DNA from 4 places in the Arthrobacter sp. AOP36-F1-5 genome. Region 4 is predicted to be linked to each of the others. Evidence: riboswitches for the same ligand, from Rfam matches in the RefSeq annotation. Region 4 holds a riboswitch; each other region holds the start of a gene.

Region 1 (4,137 bases), 440 kb from region 4:
CCCGGGAGGTCGGCGGCTTCGGCGCCTCGCTGGTTGATTCCTTCCGCTTGCTCATCGAGCTGGGGGAGGCCGACTCGCAGATCGCCCAATTGCTGCGGGCCCATATCGGCTTCGTCGAATCGGTGCTGCTGCTCCACGACGAGGCGGTCAAGGCGCGCTGGTTCGCCCGCTTCGTCGCCGGGCAGATCGTCGGCAACGCCTACACCGAGCGCGGCGGCAACGACCTGGGCCACCTGAACACCGCCGTCGAACAGTCCGAGGCCGGCTGGCTGCTCACGGGGCAGAAGTACTACTGCACCGGGACGCTCTTCGCCGACTGGGTGGCGGTCACCGCCATGGCGCCGGCGGTTGAAGGGCGCCACGTCGCGGTGGTGTCCACCCAGCATTCGGGGGTGGTCATCCACGACGATTGGGACGGGTTCGGCCAACAACTCACCGGCACCGGGACCACCGGATTCACCCGGGTTCCCGTGGATACGCTCCTGGACCCCGAGGTGCTGGACGTCCACCCGGAATCGGCCATCTTCCAGTTGGTGCTGCTCGCCGTCCAGGCCGGTATCGCCCGGGCGGTCCTCGCCGACGCCCGCGCCCACACCCAACTGCGTGAACGAGCCTTCACCACCGGAACCGGCGTCCCCTCCCGGCATGAACCCCAGGTCCTGCAGGTCATCGGAGAGATCTCGGCGACCGCCTGTGCCGTGGACGCGATCCTGTTGGCCGCCATCGCCGAACTCGAATCGGTGATCGGCCAACCGGGGCTGAGCCCCGCGGAGCAGTACGCGGTCAGCGAGCTGGCCGCCAACCGGGCCCAGACGAGCATCCAACCACTCGTGCTCGAGGCGACCAGCAAGCTCTTCGACGGCCTCGGCGCCTCGGCGACCTCCACCGCCTGCAACCTGGACCGCCACTGGCGCAACGCGCGCACCATAGCCACCCACAACCCCGCCATGTACAAGTCCCGCATCGTCGGCGACTACGAGGTCAACGCCGCGACGCCGCGCAAACTCGGCGCCGTCGGCGACCTCAAGACCCCTGAAGGAGAAAAATGAGCACCACACCAGCACGCCGCCGGATCCGCCTGAACGCCTTCGACATGAACTGCGTGGTCCACCAATCGCCGGGGCTGTGGCGTCATCCGCAGGACCAGGCGTGGCGCTATAAGGAACTGGGCTACTGGACCGAGCTGGCCAAGACGCTGGAGAAGGGGCTGTTCGACGGGATCTTCATCGCGGACGTCTTGGGCACCTACGACGTCTACGGATCCACCAACTCCACCCCGCTCTCCGCCGGCGCCCAGGTCCCGGTCAACGACCCGTTCCTGCTGGTCTCCGCGATGGCTTCCGTCACCGAGAACCTGGGCTTCGGGGTCACCGCCGGAACCGCCTACGAACACCCCTACCCGTTCGCCCGCCGACTGGCGACCCTGGACCACCTGACCAACGGCCGCCTCGGCTGGAACGTGGTGACCGGATACCTGCCCTCGGCAGCCAGGAACATGGGCCAGGAAGACCAGATGGAACACGACGAACGCTACGACCACGCCGATGAGTACCTCGAAGTGGTCTATAAGCTGCTCGAGGGTTCCTGGGAGGACGACGCCGTTCTCCGCGACCGGGAATCGGGGGTCTACACCGACCCGTCGAAGGTCCACGAGATCGGCCACGAGGGCAAGTACTTCAAGGTCCCGGGCATTGCCATCACCGAACCCTCGGTGCAGCGCACCCCGGTCATCTACCAGGCCGGTGCCTCCCCGCGCGGCCTGGAATTCGCGGGGGCGAACGCCGAATCCGTCTTCGTGAATAGTCCGACCAAAGAAATCCTCACCGACACCGTGCGGAGGATCCGGGACAATGTCGAGGCCGCCGGCCGCGACCGCTACGACGTGAAGATCTACACGATGCAGACGATCATCACCGCTGCCACAGACGAGGAGGCGCAGAACAAATACGCCGACTATGCCTCCTACGCCGACATCAACGGGTCGCTGGCCCTGCTCTCGGGCTGGACCGGAATCGACATGTCACAGTACGACCTTGACGACGTGATCGGTGAGGACGTGAAGTCCAATGCCATCCAGTCCTCGGTGGAGACGTTCAAGAAGGCCTCCGGGGATGACGGCAAACCGTGGACCATCCGCCAGTTGGCCGAATGGATCGGCGTCGGCGGTTTCGGCCCGGTCACCGTCGGTGACGGGGCCCAGGTCGCCGCGAAGCTCGTTGAGTGGGTCCAGGACACCGACGTGGACGGCTTCAATATTGCCTACGCCATCACCCCGGGCACCTTCGAGGATGTCGTCGAATTCGTCATCCCCGAACTGCAGGCCCTGGGTGCCTACCCCACCGAATACGCGCCGGGGACCCTGCGCCAGAAGCTCTTCGGCGCCGGGGACCGGGTCAAGGACAGCCACCGGGCCGCCGACTACCGGCTCGCGGTAGCACAACTGGCCACCAGCTAGCAGCACCTACGAGAACCACCATCCAGAGCGGACGAGAGACCTGGCTCGTTGACTCCGCAGCAACCACCCGTTTCGGGCAGGTGCTTCCGCCGGGACCGATGGAAAGGAACCACCATGACCACCACCACGCCCACCCCGCCAACCCGCAGGATGCGTTCACGCGTCGCCGTCGCCAGCTTCATCGGCACCACGATCGAGGGCTACGACTTCGTGCTCTACGGGCTCGCCGCGGCGACTGTCTTCGGCCCGCTGTTCTTCGCACCGGCCGACCCGTTGGTCGGGACCATGGCGGCCTTCGCCACCTATGCCGTCGGGTTCATCGCCCGCCCCATTGGTGGGCTTCTTGGAGGGCACTACGGGGATCGGATCGGACGCAAGACCGTGCTGGTTGCCTCCCTGCTGCTGACCGGTATCGCCACCACGGCGATCGGTTTGCTGCCCACCCACGACACTGCCGGATGGATTGCCCCGGCGCTACTGCTGATCCTGCGCGTGGCCCAGGGCATCGGCTACGGTGCCGAATGGGCGGGAGCCGCCCTGATGACCGTCGAACACGCCGCCCCCGGACGCCGCGGACTGACCAGCAGCGCCACCCAAATCGGCCCGAGCGCGGGCATGCTGTTGGCCACGGCGGTGCTGTTGGGACTGGAATCAGCCCTGCCGGATGCCGCCTATCTGGCCTGGGGATGGCGGCTGCCGTTCCTGGCGAGCATCCTGCTGGTCGTCGTCGGTCTGGTGGTGCGGCTGAGGATCGAGGACAGCGCCTCCTTCAAACAGGTGGTTCAAACGCAGCAGGTCTCCCGCCGCCCGGTGCTGGAATCGCTGCGCACCCATCCCCGCCAAGTCGCCCTGACCACCGGGCTGCGCATCGCCCAGAACGCGTTCTACTACGTCTACACGGTCTTCATCCTGACCTACCTGGCCCAGGGCGGAATCAGCCGCGAAACCGGGTTGCAGGCCATTCTCATCGCCTCCGCCCTCGGACTGGTCACCGTCCCGTTCTGGGGCTGGGTATCGGACAGGATCGGGCGCCGGCGCACCTACCTCTTCGGCGGGATATTCAGCATCCTGGTTGCCCTGATCGCCTTCCCGCTGCTCGATACCGGCAGCTTCGTGCTGATCGTGCTGACCGTCGTGCTGGGCATGAACATCGGCCACGACGCGATGTATGGGCCGCAGGCGGCGTTCTTCTCCGAGCTCTTCGACACCCGGGTCCGCTTTTCCGGGGTGTCCATCGGCTATCAGATCGGTTCAGTCCTGGGCGGTGGCCTGGCCCCGCTGGTGGCCACCGCGCTGCTGGCCGCCGGCGGCGGCAGCCCGATCTGGGTCATCGCCTACTTCGTTGCGGTCGGCGCGCTCACCGTCGTCACCACCCTGCTTTCCCCCGAAACCAGTGCGCGGGATCTGGACGCACGCCAAGACGCCTGCCCCGTCTCCGAGCCCGAACATACCCTCGTCAGTTAGGAACGACCATGAGTGAAACCACCACCACCCCACCGGCCTTCGACACCCCCGTACCGGAGGGCTCCGAAGCCCGCTATCTTGCCCTGGCCGCACGCTTCCGCCCCGTCTTCGACGCCATCGCCGTCGACGCCGTCGCCCGCGAACAGGACCATGTGCTTCCCTTCGAACAAGTCGGGTGCCTCCAGGAGGCCGGTTTCACCACCTTGCGGGTGCCGGCC
Region 2 (4,137 bases), 790 kb from region 4:
CAGCCGGCGGGCGATCCCCAGCCCCGCGAGGGGGCCGGTGCCACTGCCCCGGGCCACGGTGCCGACGGCGTCGAGGGCGCCGGCCGAGGGCGCCGCTCCGTAGAAGTCGCCACCGGAGAAGTCCGGATCCAGCCGGATGGCCTGCGTCTGGATCTGCCCGAAGGCGATCTGTTCGGCGGAGGCGACCGCGGTGGCCGCAATGACGGCGCACCGGGCCACGCGTTCGGGGTATTCCACCGCCCATTCCAACGCTCGCGCTCCACCGAGGGAACCGCCCAGGACGGAGTGCCAGCGTGAAATGCCCAGGTAGTCGGCCAACCGGGCCTCGGTGCGCACCGAATCCCGCACCGTGGTGAACGGGAACCGGGAGCCCCAGGCCTGCCCGTCGGGGTCGAGGCTGGAGGGCCCGCTGGAGCCATAGCAGCCGCCGACCATGTTCGGGGCCACGACGAAGAACCTGTCGGTATCGATCGTCTTTCCCGGACCCACGAGTCCTTCCCACCAGCCTTCTTCCTGGCTGTGCCCCCGGGAGACATGGGTATCCCCCGTCAGGGCGTGCAGCAACAGCACCGCATTGGAGGCCCGGGCGTCCAGGGTCCCCCAGGTCTCGTAGCCGATCATCACCTCGGGCAGCCAGCCGCCGGTCTCGAAGCGGTAGCCGCCGATGGGCACGCATTTGAGGATGCCGTCACGGATCAACGGCGCCCCGGGGGCCTGACGTCGTTCCCTCACGTCGCCGACGCCCTGGCTCACCGGACGGCCTGGACTTCCGGGGCGGCCTCTGCGGCTTCGTCCCCGGCGGCGGCCGCGGCGGCGAAACCGACCTCGAGGTCGGCGATGATGTCGTCGATGTGCTCGATGCCCACCGACAGGCGCACCAGTCCGGCTCCCACCCCGGCCGCGGCGCGTTCGGCGTCGGAGAGCTGGGAGTGCGTGGTGGAGGCCGGGTGGATCACCAGCGAGCGCACATCGCCGATGTTGGCGACGTTGGAGTGCAGTTCGAGGCCGTCGACGAAGGCCCGGCCGGCCGGTTCGCCGCCGGAGATCTCGAAGGCCAGGACCGCGCCGACGCCCCGCGGGGCGTATTTGCGGCCGAGTTCGTACCAGGGGCTGGAGGGCAGGCCGGCGAAGGCGACGGAGTCGACCTGGGCGTGGGCCTCGAGCCATTCGGCGACCTTCTGCGCGTTGGCCACATGGCGTTCCATGCGCAGGCTCAGGGTTTCCAGGCCCTGGGCGATCAGGAAGGCGTTGAACGGGGAGACCGCCGAACCCAGATCGCGCAACAACTGGACGCGCGCCTTGAGGATGAACGCCAGGTTCGCCCCCAGGGCGCCGTCGACCCCCAGATCGCGGGCGAAGACCAGCCCGTTGTAGGACTCGTCGGGGGTATTGAATTCCGGGAAGCGTTCCGGGTCGGCCGCGAAGTCGAAGTTGCCCGAATCAACGATGGCCCCGGCGACGGAGGTTCCGTGCCCGCCCAGGTACTTCGTGGCCGAGTGCACCACGATGTCGGCACCGAATTCGATGGGGCGGACCAGGTACGGGGTGCCCAGGGTGTTGTCCACGATGAGCGGGACCCCGGCTTCGTGGGCCACCGTGCTGACGCCCTCGATATCCAGGACGTCCTGGCGCGGATTGGAGATGACCTCACCGAAGAATGCCTTGGTGTTCGGTTTCACCGCGGCCCGCCAGGAATCCAGGTGGTCGGGATCCTCCACGAAGGTGACCTCGATGCCGAGGCGCTTCAACGTGTGCTTGAACAGGTTCTGCGTTCCCCCGTAGAGGCTCGGGCTGGCCACGATATGGTCCCCGGCTCCCGCGAGGTTGAGGATCGAAAGCGTGGTCGCCGCCTGGCCCGAGGCCAGCAGCAGGGCCCCGACCCCGCCTTCGAGGTCGGCGATCCGGGTTTCGACGGCTTCCTGCGTCGGGTTGCCGATGCGGGTGTAGATCGGCTCGAGTTCCTTCAGCGCGAAGCGTGCTGCGGCACTCTCGGCGCTGGGGAAGACATACGACGTCGTCTGGTAGATCGGCGGCGCCCGGGCCCCGGTGGTGGGATCCGGTGCCTGTCCGGCGTGGACCTGGCGGGTTTCAAAAGACCATGATGCAGACATTTCTGTCCCCTTCTACGACTCAGGGGCCCCTGTTCCACGGCGGTCCCGGAAGGGAACGCCGGGAGGTGACCCGCGCTTGTCCGTTCTCCTTGTGGAGGCGAACCAGGTCTTCACCCGGGGCACCCCACCGCGAGTGGAGGGTTGCCGGCCAGCAAACCGGGGTTTCGCGCTGGCACTCATGACCTGCCTCCAGTGTTGTGGATCGGGGCGGCCGCCGCAACAACGCGGCGTCAATATGACCGCAGGGCGCAACATTCCTCCCCCTCCCCCGTCCGGTCCCCCTCCTGACGGCCGCGATGGAGGCCCGGGAAACGGGTCGAGGAAAATACGAACCATGGTGATTTAGGGCACCCTAAGTCGAGACGCACCTCACAAAGTGCGATCATGAAGCCATGATGAGGTTGGATCACGTTTCGTACGCATGTGGACCAGACGGGTTGGCCGCGACGGCCGCCCGTGTCGGCAAGACTCTGGGGATCGAGTCCGTCAAGGGAGGCATTCATCCCCGCTTCGGGACCAGGAACGTCATTTTCCCGTTGAAGAACACCCAGTACCTGGAGGTCGTGGAGGTCCTGGACCACCCGTCCTCGGACAAGGCGCCGTTCGGCCAGGCCGTCCGGGCCCGATCGGAGATGGGTGGCGGATGGATGGGTTGGTGCGTCGCCGTTGACGACCTGGCCCCGTTCGAGGAACGTCTGGGCCGGTCATCGGTCCCGGGCAACCGCAAGTTCCCCGACGGCCAAGAACTGACGTGGCAGCAGATCGGCATCAAGGGCCTGATCGCCGACCCGCAGGTGCCCTACATGCTGCGCTGGGATACCGGCACCGAGGACCTGCACCCCTCCCGGGCATTGGATCCGCAGGGGCATATCTCCGGGATCGCGATCGCCGGTTCGGTCGAACGGGTCCGCGAATGGCTGGGCACCCCCTCGGAGTCGCCGTTGGGCGATGTCGAAGTCCAGTGGGAGGCCCCCAATGGCACCCCGGGAATCATGACGGTGACCTTCGAGACCCCCTCGGGGACCATCACCCTCTGATCCGCTCACGGAGGTGGAACACCGAACGACGGCGGCCCGCGGGCCGCCGTCGTTTTCGCTCTGTGCCGTCCCGGATCAGTGCCGCGGCACCGCCGCGAAGGGTCCGTCGGCGGCGAAGACCCGATCGGCGAAGCGATCGCCGATCAGCTGATGCGTTGCGGAATCCGGATGCAGGTTGTCCGGCAGCGGCAGCTCGGCCTCGTCCGGGGCCCCATACAGCTCGAGTCCGTCCAGGAAGTACAGGTTCGCATCGTCCGCCCGGTCTTCGACCAGGGAGCGCATCTCGCGGCGGATGACCTCCAAGGTCAGCCGTCCCGCCGATTCATCCCCTGGGGTCCCCGTCGCGCTGAACTTGACCTGGCTGGTCCCCAGGCTCTCCGGGACGATCGTGCCGGGGCCCGACGTGCTTTCGTGAATCGGGCAGAAGATCGGGGAGATCAACACCAGCGGCGTGGTGGGATGCCCCTCGCGGATGGTGTCAAGGAATCCGTGGATGGCCGGGACCAGGGTCCGCACGCGCATGGCATCCAGGTTCACGATGTTGATGCCGAGTTTGACGCTGATGACGTCCGCTGGCGCATCGCGGATCACCCGCGCCATGAAGGGGTCCACGAAGCAGCTGCCCCCGAAGCCGAGGTTGTGCAGTTCGACCCCGCCCCGGCGGGCTGCCACGGCGGGCCAGATCCCGCTGGGGGATGCCGCGTTCGATCCCTGGCTGATGGAGCTGCCGTGGTGGACCCACAGCGGACGGGTCCGGGGCGCGGGGTGGAGCGGCTTGTCGGAGCAGAGGCTGATCAACTCCAGGGATTCATTGTGGGGGAGGTGGAATTCGAGCGTCTTCTCCGTTGGCGCGAGGCCCTCCACGACGGTTGTGTGGTGGGGCCCGGCCACGTGGTGCATCGAGCCGGCGGCCATGTCGATTTCCACGGCGTCCCCGCCGGTGAGTTCGTCGCCGAGCTGGAGGCTGCCGTCGACGAAGACGTCGATGC
Region 3 (4,137 bases), 1.0 Mb from region 4:
ACACCGGAACCATGGCCGCCGTCGTACTCGGGGGCGCCTCCACCGTCGGCGGCGTCGGCCTGGGCTACGAATTCGGCCTCTCCGGCGCCTGGCTGGTCATCGCCATCGGCATCGGGGTGCTGCTGCTGAGCATGTTCTTCGCCCCGCGGCTGCAACGACTGAAGATCTTCACCGTCTCCCAGATGCTCACCCTGCGCTACGGCTCCAAACACGCCACCAACGCCTCGGCGGTGGTCATGCTGGCCTACACGCTGATGCTCTGTGCCACCTCCACCGGGGCCTACGCCACGATCTTCGTCGTGCTCTTCGACTGGGACCGCTGGCTCGCCATCGCCGTCGGCGGGGCGATCGTGCTCGTGTACTCCACCATCGGCGGCATGTGGTCCATCACCCTGGCCGACCAGGTCCAGTTCGTCATCAAGACCGTCGGTGTCTTCGCCCTGATGCTGCCCTTCGCCCTCTCGGCGGCCGGCGGCTTCGAGGGAATCTCCGCCGGCATCCCCGAACGGGCCCGCGATGAATTCTTCAGTTGGGGCGGCCTGGGCGCCGAGACGATCATCACCTACTTCGTGGTCTACACCCTGGGCCTGTTGATCGGCCAGGACATCTGGCAGCGGGTGTTCACCGCCCGCACCCCCAAGGTGGCCCGCTGGGGCGGAGCCACCGCCGGCATCTACTGCGTGATCTACGGCATCGCCGGGGCGATCATCGGCATGTCCGCCCGGGTCGCCCTGCCCGGCATCGACATCGAGGCCCTGGGCAAGGACGTCGTCTACGCGGAGGTCGCCATGACCCTGCTTCCGGTGGCCGTCGGCGGGATCGTCCTGGCCGCCGCCGTGGCGGCCATGATGTCCACCGCCTCCGGCGCACTCATCGCCGCGGCCACCGTGGCCCGCAACGACGTCACCCCCTTCGTCGCCAGCTGGTTCGGCAAGGAGATCGAGGTCAACACCGGGCGCAACCCCGAGCACGACGTCGCCGCCAACCGGTACTGGGTCCTGGGCCTCGGGGCCGTGGCGATCATCCTGGCGATCCTCGTCAACGACGTCGTCGCCGCCCTGACCATCGCCTACGACATCCTGGTCGGCGGGCTGCTGGTCGCGATCCTGGGCGGGCTGCTCTGGAAGCGCGGGAACGGCATCGGCGCCGCCCTGTCCATGGCGGCAGGGACCCTGGTCACCCTGACGACCATGATCACCCTGGAGGCACTGTCCACCGAGAAGTTCTCCGGGGTCTACGCCAATGAGCCCATCTACTACGGTCTGGGCGCCTCGTTGGTGGTCTATGTCCTGTTCAGCCTGCTCTCCCCGCCGACCCGCCCGGAAGTGGCCCGGCACTGGTCGGATCGGGTCGCCGGACGGGTCGACATGGAGGGCGTTTCCGCCGATCAGCAAGCCTGAACCCGCCCCGGCGTCGTCCTCGTTCCCCCCGGGTGACAGTGCTCCCGGGGGAGCAGATGTCGAACACGAATCTAGCCGCACCAACGCTGGGATGCAGCGGGAATGACGTGGAACACAGCTTGGGTTGCCCCGGCAATCACGTTAGGCTGGCAAAAAGCTTCATGAGACGCGGGCAACAGCTCCGACTACCCGCGCACCAACCCCAGGTTCGTGGGTGGTTCGGATGAAGAAGCGGCCCGCACGACAACGTGTTGGGTAAGAACGCACGAGAGGAAATCCGTGGCGCAAAGCGTCTCCGTCCTTCCAATTTTCGATTCGATGCTAGGCACCGTCTGCCTCAACGTGGACGGTCACTGGGAGCGCTTCATCGCGCCCCACCCCAAGGATCTCGACCATGCGCTGGCCAACACGGCCGGCCGACCGGTCTGGGAATCCGACTCCTGCGCACTGACCGTGCGTATTCCCCGGGCACACCGCCCCGACGGGGAAGCACAGGTGTTCTTCCTTGAACGCCTGCCCGTCCGCGACCGCGCCGAGGCTCCCTCGGGTATGCTGGTCGGCTGAAGGGGAGTAGTTCCACACCCCACCCGCGCTGGATCGTTGATCCGGCACGGGTGGACGAGGACCTGTCGACATACCGACCGCCCTCCCGGCGGTCCGGCATTCCACCCGGCACCACGCCGGGCGAACGAGACCTTCGGCCCGCCACTGGCGGTCCGAGGCTCGTGGCCACCCACCGACCTTTGACCGGCAGTCCCGCACCACCGCGGGGACATACGAACCGATTGAAGGACGCCCAATGACACCGGATGCCCCCTCCCCCGACGCCGATCCGCCAGCCGCGGAGGCCTCGCGTAGGGAGCCCACGCCCGCCGAGATCCGGCGCTGGCGCAAATACCTGGCCGACGAACGCGTCGAAGGTTCCATCTACCTCACCCTGGCCAAACGCCGTGAGGGCGAGGAACGCCAGATCCTGTTGGGTCTGGCCCGGGCGGAAGCCCGCCACCAGGAGCATTGGTCCAATCTTCTGGGCGAGCATGCCCGGAAGACCGCACGCCCCTCGCTCAGCCGCGTCATGCTGCGGTTCATGGCCCGCAACTTCGGCTCGGTCTTCGTCCTGGCCTTGGCCCAACGGGCCGAGGGCGCCTCCCCCTACGACAGCGACGCCGACGCCACCGCTCAGATGGCCGCCGATGAGCTGGTGCATGAGGAAGTCGTACGCGGGCTGGCGATCCGCGGCCGCAACCGGCTCTCCGGCAACTTCCGGGCCGCCGTCTTCGGGGCCAACGACGGGCTGGTCTCCAACCTGGCCCTAGTGATGGGCATCGGCGCCGCCGGGGTGTCCAGCGCGCTGGTCCTCTTTGCCGGGGTCGCCGGCCTGCTCGCCGGCGCCCTGTCCATGGCCGCCGGGGAATACGTCTCCGTCCGCTCGCAGCGCGAACTGCTCACCGCCTCCCAACCGACCCAGATCACGCTCATCGCCGCCCCGGACCTGGACCTGCAGGCCAACGAACTGGTCCTGGTCTACCGGGCCCGCGGCATGAGCCGGGAGGCCGCCGAGCACCGGGCCGCCGAACGGCTGGGGACCTTCAGCTGCGACTGCGACCCCTCATTGTCCCTGCAACCCGAGGTGCCCGAAACCGAAACCGGCGGCGACGAACACGAGGCCCTGGGCTCCGCCTTCGGCGCCGCCGCCTCCAGCTTCTGCTTCTTCTCCTCGGGGGCCTTGGTCCCGATCCTGCCCTACCTCTTCGGTATGGGCGGGCTGCCAGCCCTGCTGGTGGCCCTGCTCCTGGTCGGGGTCGCGTTGATGCTGACCGGGGGCATCGTCGGACTGCTCTCCGGCGCCTCCCCGGCCAAACGCGGGTTCCGGCAGCTGGCCATCGGCCTCGGTGCCGCCGGGGTCACCTACGTTCTCGGCCTGCTCTTCGGCGGGAACATCGGCTAGGACCCGCAGAACCCGGCCCCTTCCGTTCAGCTGGCGCGGCGCATCCGGCGGGCTGCGGCCACGGGGCGGCGGTCCCCCGCCGGGGGCGGGGTCGGCTCCTGCGTGTCCGGCTCGCCGGCCGGTTCGGTGCCCTGCCCGGGGGCCGGAGCATCCCGCCGTCCGGCCTTGGCTGCGGCGATCATCTCGCGTGCGGGCCGGCGTGGGGTCGTCGTCAACGGCCGGGGGGTCGCCCCGATCGGCGGCAACGGCTCCACGGGCACCTGCGGGGCGTTCTTCCGGGTCTTCGCCGCCTCGGCCTCCTCGGCCCGCGCGGCCTTCGTCCGGCGTTCGTGTTCCTGCCGGGCCGCCCTCTCCTCCTTGACCCGTTCGGCGGCGGCGGTCCGTTCCGCCTGGGCCCGCTCGAGCTCCGCCGCCTTCTGCGCCTTGGCCTGCTCCTCGCGGGCGGCCTCTGCCGCCTTCTCGGCCTCGACCCGCTCCTGTTCCGCGACCTTCTCGGCCTGGGCGCGTTCGGCCAGGGCGGCCTGCTCGGTCTTTTCCGTTTCCTTCAGTTCACGGGCGCGGCGGGCCTCGGCGGTGCGTTCGTTCCGGGCCGCCCGACGGGCGGTCTCGGCTTCCTCCGCCAGCACCAACCGTTCGGCCTTGGCCGCCTGGGCCGCAACGCCTTCCTCATCCTGCTGCGCCGCCTTCTGGGCGCGGGCCTGCTTCCGGGCGGCCTCCTTCGCCTCCTGGGCGGGGGTCAATGACTTGGCGCGGGGCTTCCGCGGGGAGGGACGCGGTGGTTCCGGCTCC
Region 4 (4,137 bases):
AGGATGATGCCGATGGGGGCCGATACCAGGATGATCACGATCATCGCCCGGTATCCATAAAGCCACCACCGCTGTTCCGAGGCAGCACCGCGGGCCGCCCAGATGAACAGGCCCATGGCGACGACGATCAGCCCCGCACCAATCCACGTCAGCAACGTCAGGGAGAACATCGAGCCACCCAGTACGGCGATATTGGCGAGGTTGTACGTCAAGACTTCGGCCGAAACGAAGCCCTCCGACGGGGTTTTTACGGCCAACCGGGCCTGGCCCAGGCCCAGCACCACTTGCGCGACACCGACCACCAGCACCAGATAGGCGACCGCCCAGGCGGCCAAATAGGACGGGGAGGCGGCACTGATGGCGGAGAAGAGACCACCGAGCAGCATGCCGAGGCCACCGATGACGAGGAAGGGAGTCGCTGTTCTGTTCACGCCTACAGACTACGGATTCACCGTCTCCCGTGGAACAACCCTCAGGCCCGGTTCTTCAGGGTGTCTTGACGCCGAAACTCCCGCACCCATACGGAGAGCGTGAATCCGGAGCCTGCGACGATGAGCGCGCCGATCACGGGCAGCCACCAGGATTCCCCGAAGAGCCCGAAGACCAACAGCAGTAGACCCACGAGGATCATGGCGCAGTAGGCGGCAATCAGGAGGCGTTGCTGGGTGGAGAAGCGCATACGCGCACCGTACCGCGTATTCGCCGACCTTTCGAGAGGCGGGCAACACCTGAGAGACTCTGCCCATGAGCGTTTCCTTCCAGTGCACGACGTGGACCACCATCCCTCAGGAACACTTATTCGATCTGGCCCGGAACATCGACACCCATCAACAATCGCTGGCGAAGTCCCGGGAGGAGGCCATCGCCGGTGTCACTTCCGGCCTCATCTCACTCGGTGAGAACGTGACATGGCGGGCTTGGCACTTTGGCGTCCCCCTGAAGATGACCAGCCGCATCATGCAGATGGAAGCACCGCACTCCTTCATCGACGAACAGGTCAAGGGCCCGTTCCGCTGGTTTCGTCATATCCATGAGTTCAGCCAGGAGTCGGGGGGAACAACCATGGTTGACCGCGTCGATTTCGCCGCACCGTTCGGCCCTCTCGGTCGTTTGGCAGAGAAGCTCTTCCTGGCCCGTTATCTGCAGAAGCTCATCGAGGAGCGGAACCGCCATCTCAGCGCCGGGCCCGTGGACTAATTAGCGGCCCTGATTGCGCGGATGCTTCCGTGCAACGCGTTCATTTCCGCGCTTATGGTTGCCGGTGATTCGCGCCATGAGTGCCTGCGGTTCTTGTGTTTCGATGTCGGCCAGGAAGCACGTGGCCATCATCCCGCGCAGTGTTGACGCCCGCCGGCCCTGATGGAAGATCACGACGGAACCGCCACGGGCACACGGTTTGTCAGCCCCCTGCCGCACCAGCCGCGTCTCGCACCGCTTCCGGCCACGGCCGCCAGTGCCCATCGGAAGGGAGCATGGCTTCTGCCACCTCCATCCTTCCCTCGGGCACATCCTCGGCATGGATGCACCCGGCTTCTTCCCACCGGCCCGGCTCGGCCAGCCGATAATCGACAGATTGGTCGTCGTTGGGATTAATTCGTTCAAAATAGCCGCCTGAGACGACGGCTCGCACCACGGATTCAAGGTTTTCCAACAGCTCCTGGACATCGTCATCGCAGGCATCGCAACCGCATACCGGATAGTGGGCGTCGTAGAGGGCGCCAGCGTGCAGGAAGATCCCCGGGAACCCGGTGAAGACGAAGGTCAGCGGGGCCGCGAGCAGGTTGGACGGGACGACCCGGACCGCGTGGACGACGTCCTCCGAGGGGAACAGCAGATCGGAAGCAACCTCCGGGTCCCGTTCGGCGACGACGTCAAAGGCGTCCAACAGCCAGTCGAGCTGGGCATCAGCGACCTCATGCAAGGGAGCGAACCGGTGTCGATGGCCCACCGTGGAGTAGGCGCGCGAAGGCGGAGACATCCCTTCCCACCGATGGCCGTAGGCGATCGGGGCGCCCTGTCCATCGCGATGGATCTCCGGGGTGAACTCCGGGCGCCGGTATCCGCTCATGGCCCCACGATAACCGCTGGGATACCCCCTGGCGAGGGGAATCCTGCTGCGGGGATGGCGGGCTCTCCACCCGCGGATGACCCGGCGTATGTCTCCGGATGACGCGACGCGTTTGCCCGATCGGCGTTCCCGCCAGCAGAATCGAACCCAAGAATCAAGAGATCCAACCTGAGGCCCTGGCCGGTTGGACGGCAACCCCCTTCGCCATAGTGGGGTGCCCCAGGTGACGATTCGACGCCGTCCCGACCGGGAGGCGTAAGTATGGCGCAGCGCCACGCTCGCCATGACAGCGAAGGAACGCCATGACCCAGACCCTTGCAGAAACCAGCATTTCCAACCGCGCCGAACGCCTCGATTCCGCGGGATCCGCCTGGGCGGAACGGATCGGTCAGAACACTGCCAGCGCATCGCTGCAGTTCCGCGCGACGGCCGACCCGGTGGGCTCGGTCGGTTCGACCATCCGCGCCGGACGCCACGAATTCACCGTCGACGAACCGGCGGCATTGGCCGGGGACGACGTCGCCGCCAGCCCCGTCGAATACGCCCTCGGGGCGTTGATCTCCTGCCAGGTGGTGGTCTACCGCCTCTATGCTCACCAGCTGGGCATCACGATCGACTCGCTGGACATCTCGGCGGACGCCGACCTGGATGTGCGCGGCCTGTTCGGCATCGAGGACAAGGTCCGCCCGGGATTCGGTGATGTGCGGCTGACCGTGGACGTCTCGGGTCCGGCCACCGAGGAACGCTATGCCGAACTCCAGGCGGCCGTCGACGCCCACTGCCCGGTATTGGACGTCTTCACGAACCCGACCCCGGTGACCACGACCCTGCGGGTCAACTCCTAGAAGGCGGCCAGCAGCCGACTCCCAACAGGACCTCCGAACCGGCTGTACCTGCCGAATTGCACGGTGTTGTCCCTGGGGCTGCGGCTCCTGGTGTCCAGTCACGATCCATGAAGCAGCGATCTCTTGATGTTCATGAAGTGAGCTTCTGTCTAGTTCGACGGTCCAGTGACAACTGTCCGGCTCCCGGCACCGTGATGGCCAAGTTGAAACCGCTGAGCTGTCGTGGATCGGGGTCTTCCCCGAGGACCAGTGCGCCCAGGCCTGCCACTGCCGGCGGCGGGAGCCGTCAGCAGGGCAGTGGCGGTGGCCGGCAGCCTCCAGAGGTCCCCCTGAACCACAAGGTGTAGGCGGGCAATCCTCCGATGCCACCGAGCTAGAGGTAGCCGGTTGCCCCGGCGGCCTCGAGCTAGTCGGGGTGGCTCCGGGGGCCTACCCCACACCAAGGGCAGACACGACGCGACATGGGGAGTCCTCCCCATCGCATGTCAAGGCTCCATCTGGAAGACTACTCCCGATCACCCGAAATACTTTCGATGGAGGAAATTTTGAGCAGCAGCACCCCCAACCCCTATGGCAACCCCGGAGGGGTCACCATGCCCACCCATGGTGAGGCTCCCTTGGACCAGCCGCTCTACGGGGCCAGCTTCGGCCAGGCCATCAAGCGCTTCTTCAAGAAGTATGCGACCTTCTCGGGTCGGGCCAGCCGCAGCGAGTTCTGGTTCTTCGCGCTTTTCAACGCCATCGTCTACACCGTGTTCTACGGCTTGGCGATCGGATTCGGACTGGCCGGCTCCGACCCCGTCACCGGTGAAATGGGTGCCGGCGGGGCCATCCCCTCCTTGGTGATCGGGCTCTATGGGTTGGCCATCATCATCCCGTCCATCGCCCTGAGCGTCCGCCGCCTGCACGACGGCAACTTCAGCGGATTCCTGTACCTGCTGATCCTGGTGCCGATTCTCGGTGGGCTCGTGGTCCTCGTCCTCATGATCATGCCCTCCGTCCCCGAAGGTGCTCGTTTCGACGCCGATGGCGGCGCGGCAGCCTACGGGAACGCCTTTGGCACCTCTGCCGGGTACCCGGGAGCACCGGCTGCCGGCGGCGGTTTCGCGGGCCAGAACCCCCCACAGGGCTACCAGCAGCCCACCGACCCGACCCAGGGCTAGCCAAGCCCCGGCGATGTCCCGGCGGTCCGCCGCCGGGGCATCGGCCCCGCACGCCAGCGCA

What was found. Region 4 has a riboswitch for S-adenosylmethionine ahead of AC3ZI9_RS14995 (OsmC family protein). Riboswitches for the same ligand answer to the same signal wherever they lie in the genome.
Region 1: another riboswitch for S-adenosylmethionine. It lies ahead of AC3ZI9_RS00895 (MFS transporter); the one in region 4 lies ahead of AC3ZI9_RS14995 (OsmC family protein).
Region 2: another riboswitch for S-adenosylmethionine. It lies ahead of AC3ZI9_RS11375 (bifunctional o-acetylhomoserine/o-acetylserine sulfhydrylase); the one in region 4 lies ahead of AC3ZI9_RS14995 (OsmC family protein).
Region 3: another riboswitch for S-adenosylmethionine. It lies ahead of AC3ZI9_RS03425 (hypothetical protein); the one in region 4 lies ahead of AC3ZI9_RS14995 (OsmC family protein).

The regions. Positions count from the first base shown of each region.
Region 1 covers NZ_CM176892.1:179,460-183,596, forward strand. Annotated here, with positions in the region: gene AC3ZI9_RS00885 (acyl-CoA dehydrogenase family protein) at 1-1,049, shown strand, start outside; gene AC3ZI9_RS00890 (LLM class flavin-dependent oxidoreductase) at 1,046-2,455, shown strand; SAM riboswitch class I at 2,471-2,560, shown strand; gene AC3ZI9_RS00895 (MFS transporter) at 2,570-3,919, shown strand; gene AC3ZI9_RS00900 (acyl-CoA dehydrogenase family protein) at 3,928-4,137, shown strand, end outside.
Region 2 covers NZ_CM176892.1:2,471,063-2,475,199, forward strand. Annotated here, with positions in the region: gene metX (homoserine O-acetyltransferase MetX) at 1-732, opposite strand, end outside; gene AC3ZI9_RS11375 (bifunctional o-acetylhomoserine/o-acetylserine sulfhydrylase) at 750-2,111, opposite strand; SAM riboswitch class IV at 2,179-2,295, opposite strand; gene AC3ZI9_RS11380 (VOC family protein) at 2,504-3,148, shown strand; gene AC3ZI9_RS11385 (GDSL-type esterase/lipase family protein) at 3,224-4,137, opposite strand, start outside.
Region 3 covers NZ_CM176892.1:751,698-755,834, reverse strand. Annotated here, with positions in the region: gene AC3ZI9_RS03430 (sodium:solute symporter family protein) at 1-1,400, shown strand, start outside; SAM riboswitch class IV at 1,558-1,668, shown strand; gene AC3ZI9_RS03425 (hypothetical protein) at 1,719-1,964, shown strand; gene AC3ZI9_RS03420 (VIT1/CCC1 transporter family protein) at 2,200-3,348, shown strand; gene AC3ZI9_RS03415 (SRPBCC family protein) at 3,375-4,137, opposite strand, start outside.
Region 4 covers NZ_CM176892.1:3,262,720-3,266,856, forward strand. Annotated here, with positions in the region: gene AC3ZI9_RS14975 (hypothetical protein) at 1-431, opposite strand, end outside; gene AC3ZI9_RS14980 (hypothetical protein) at 473-679, opposite strand; gene AC3ZI9_RS14985 (SRPBCC family protein) at 745-1,197, shown strand; gene AC3ZI9_RS14990 (DUF6226 family protein) at 1,400-2,068, opposite strand; SAM riboswitch class IV at 2,221-2,336, shown strand; gene AC3ZI9_RS14995 (OsmC family protein) at 2,371-2,913, shown strand; gene AC3ZI9_RS15000 (DUF805 domain-containing protein) at 3,459-4,076, shown strand.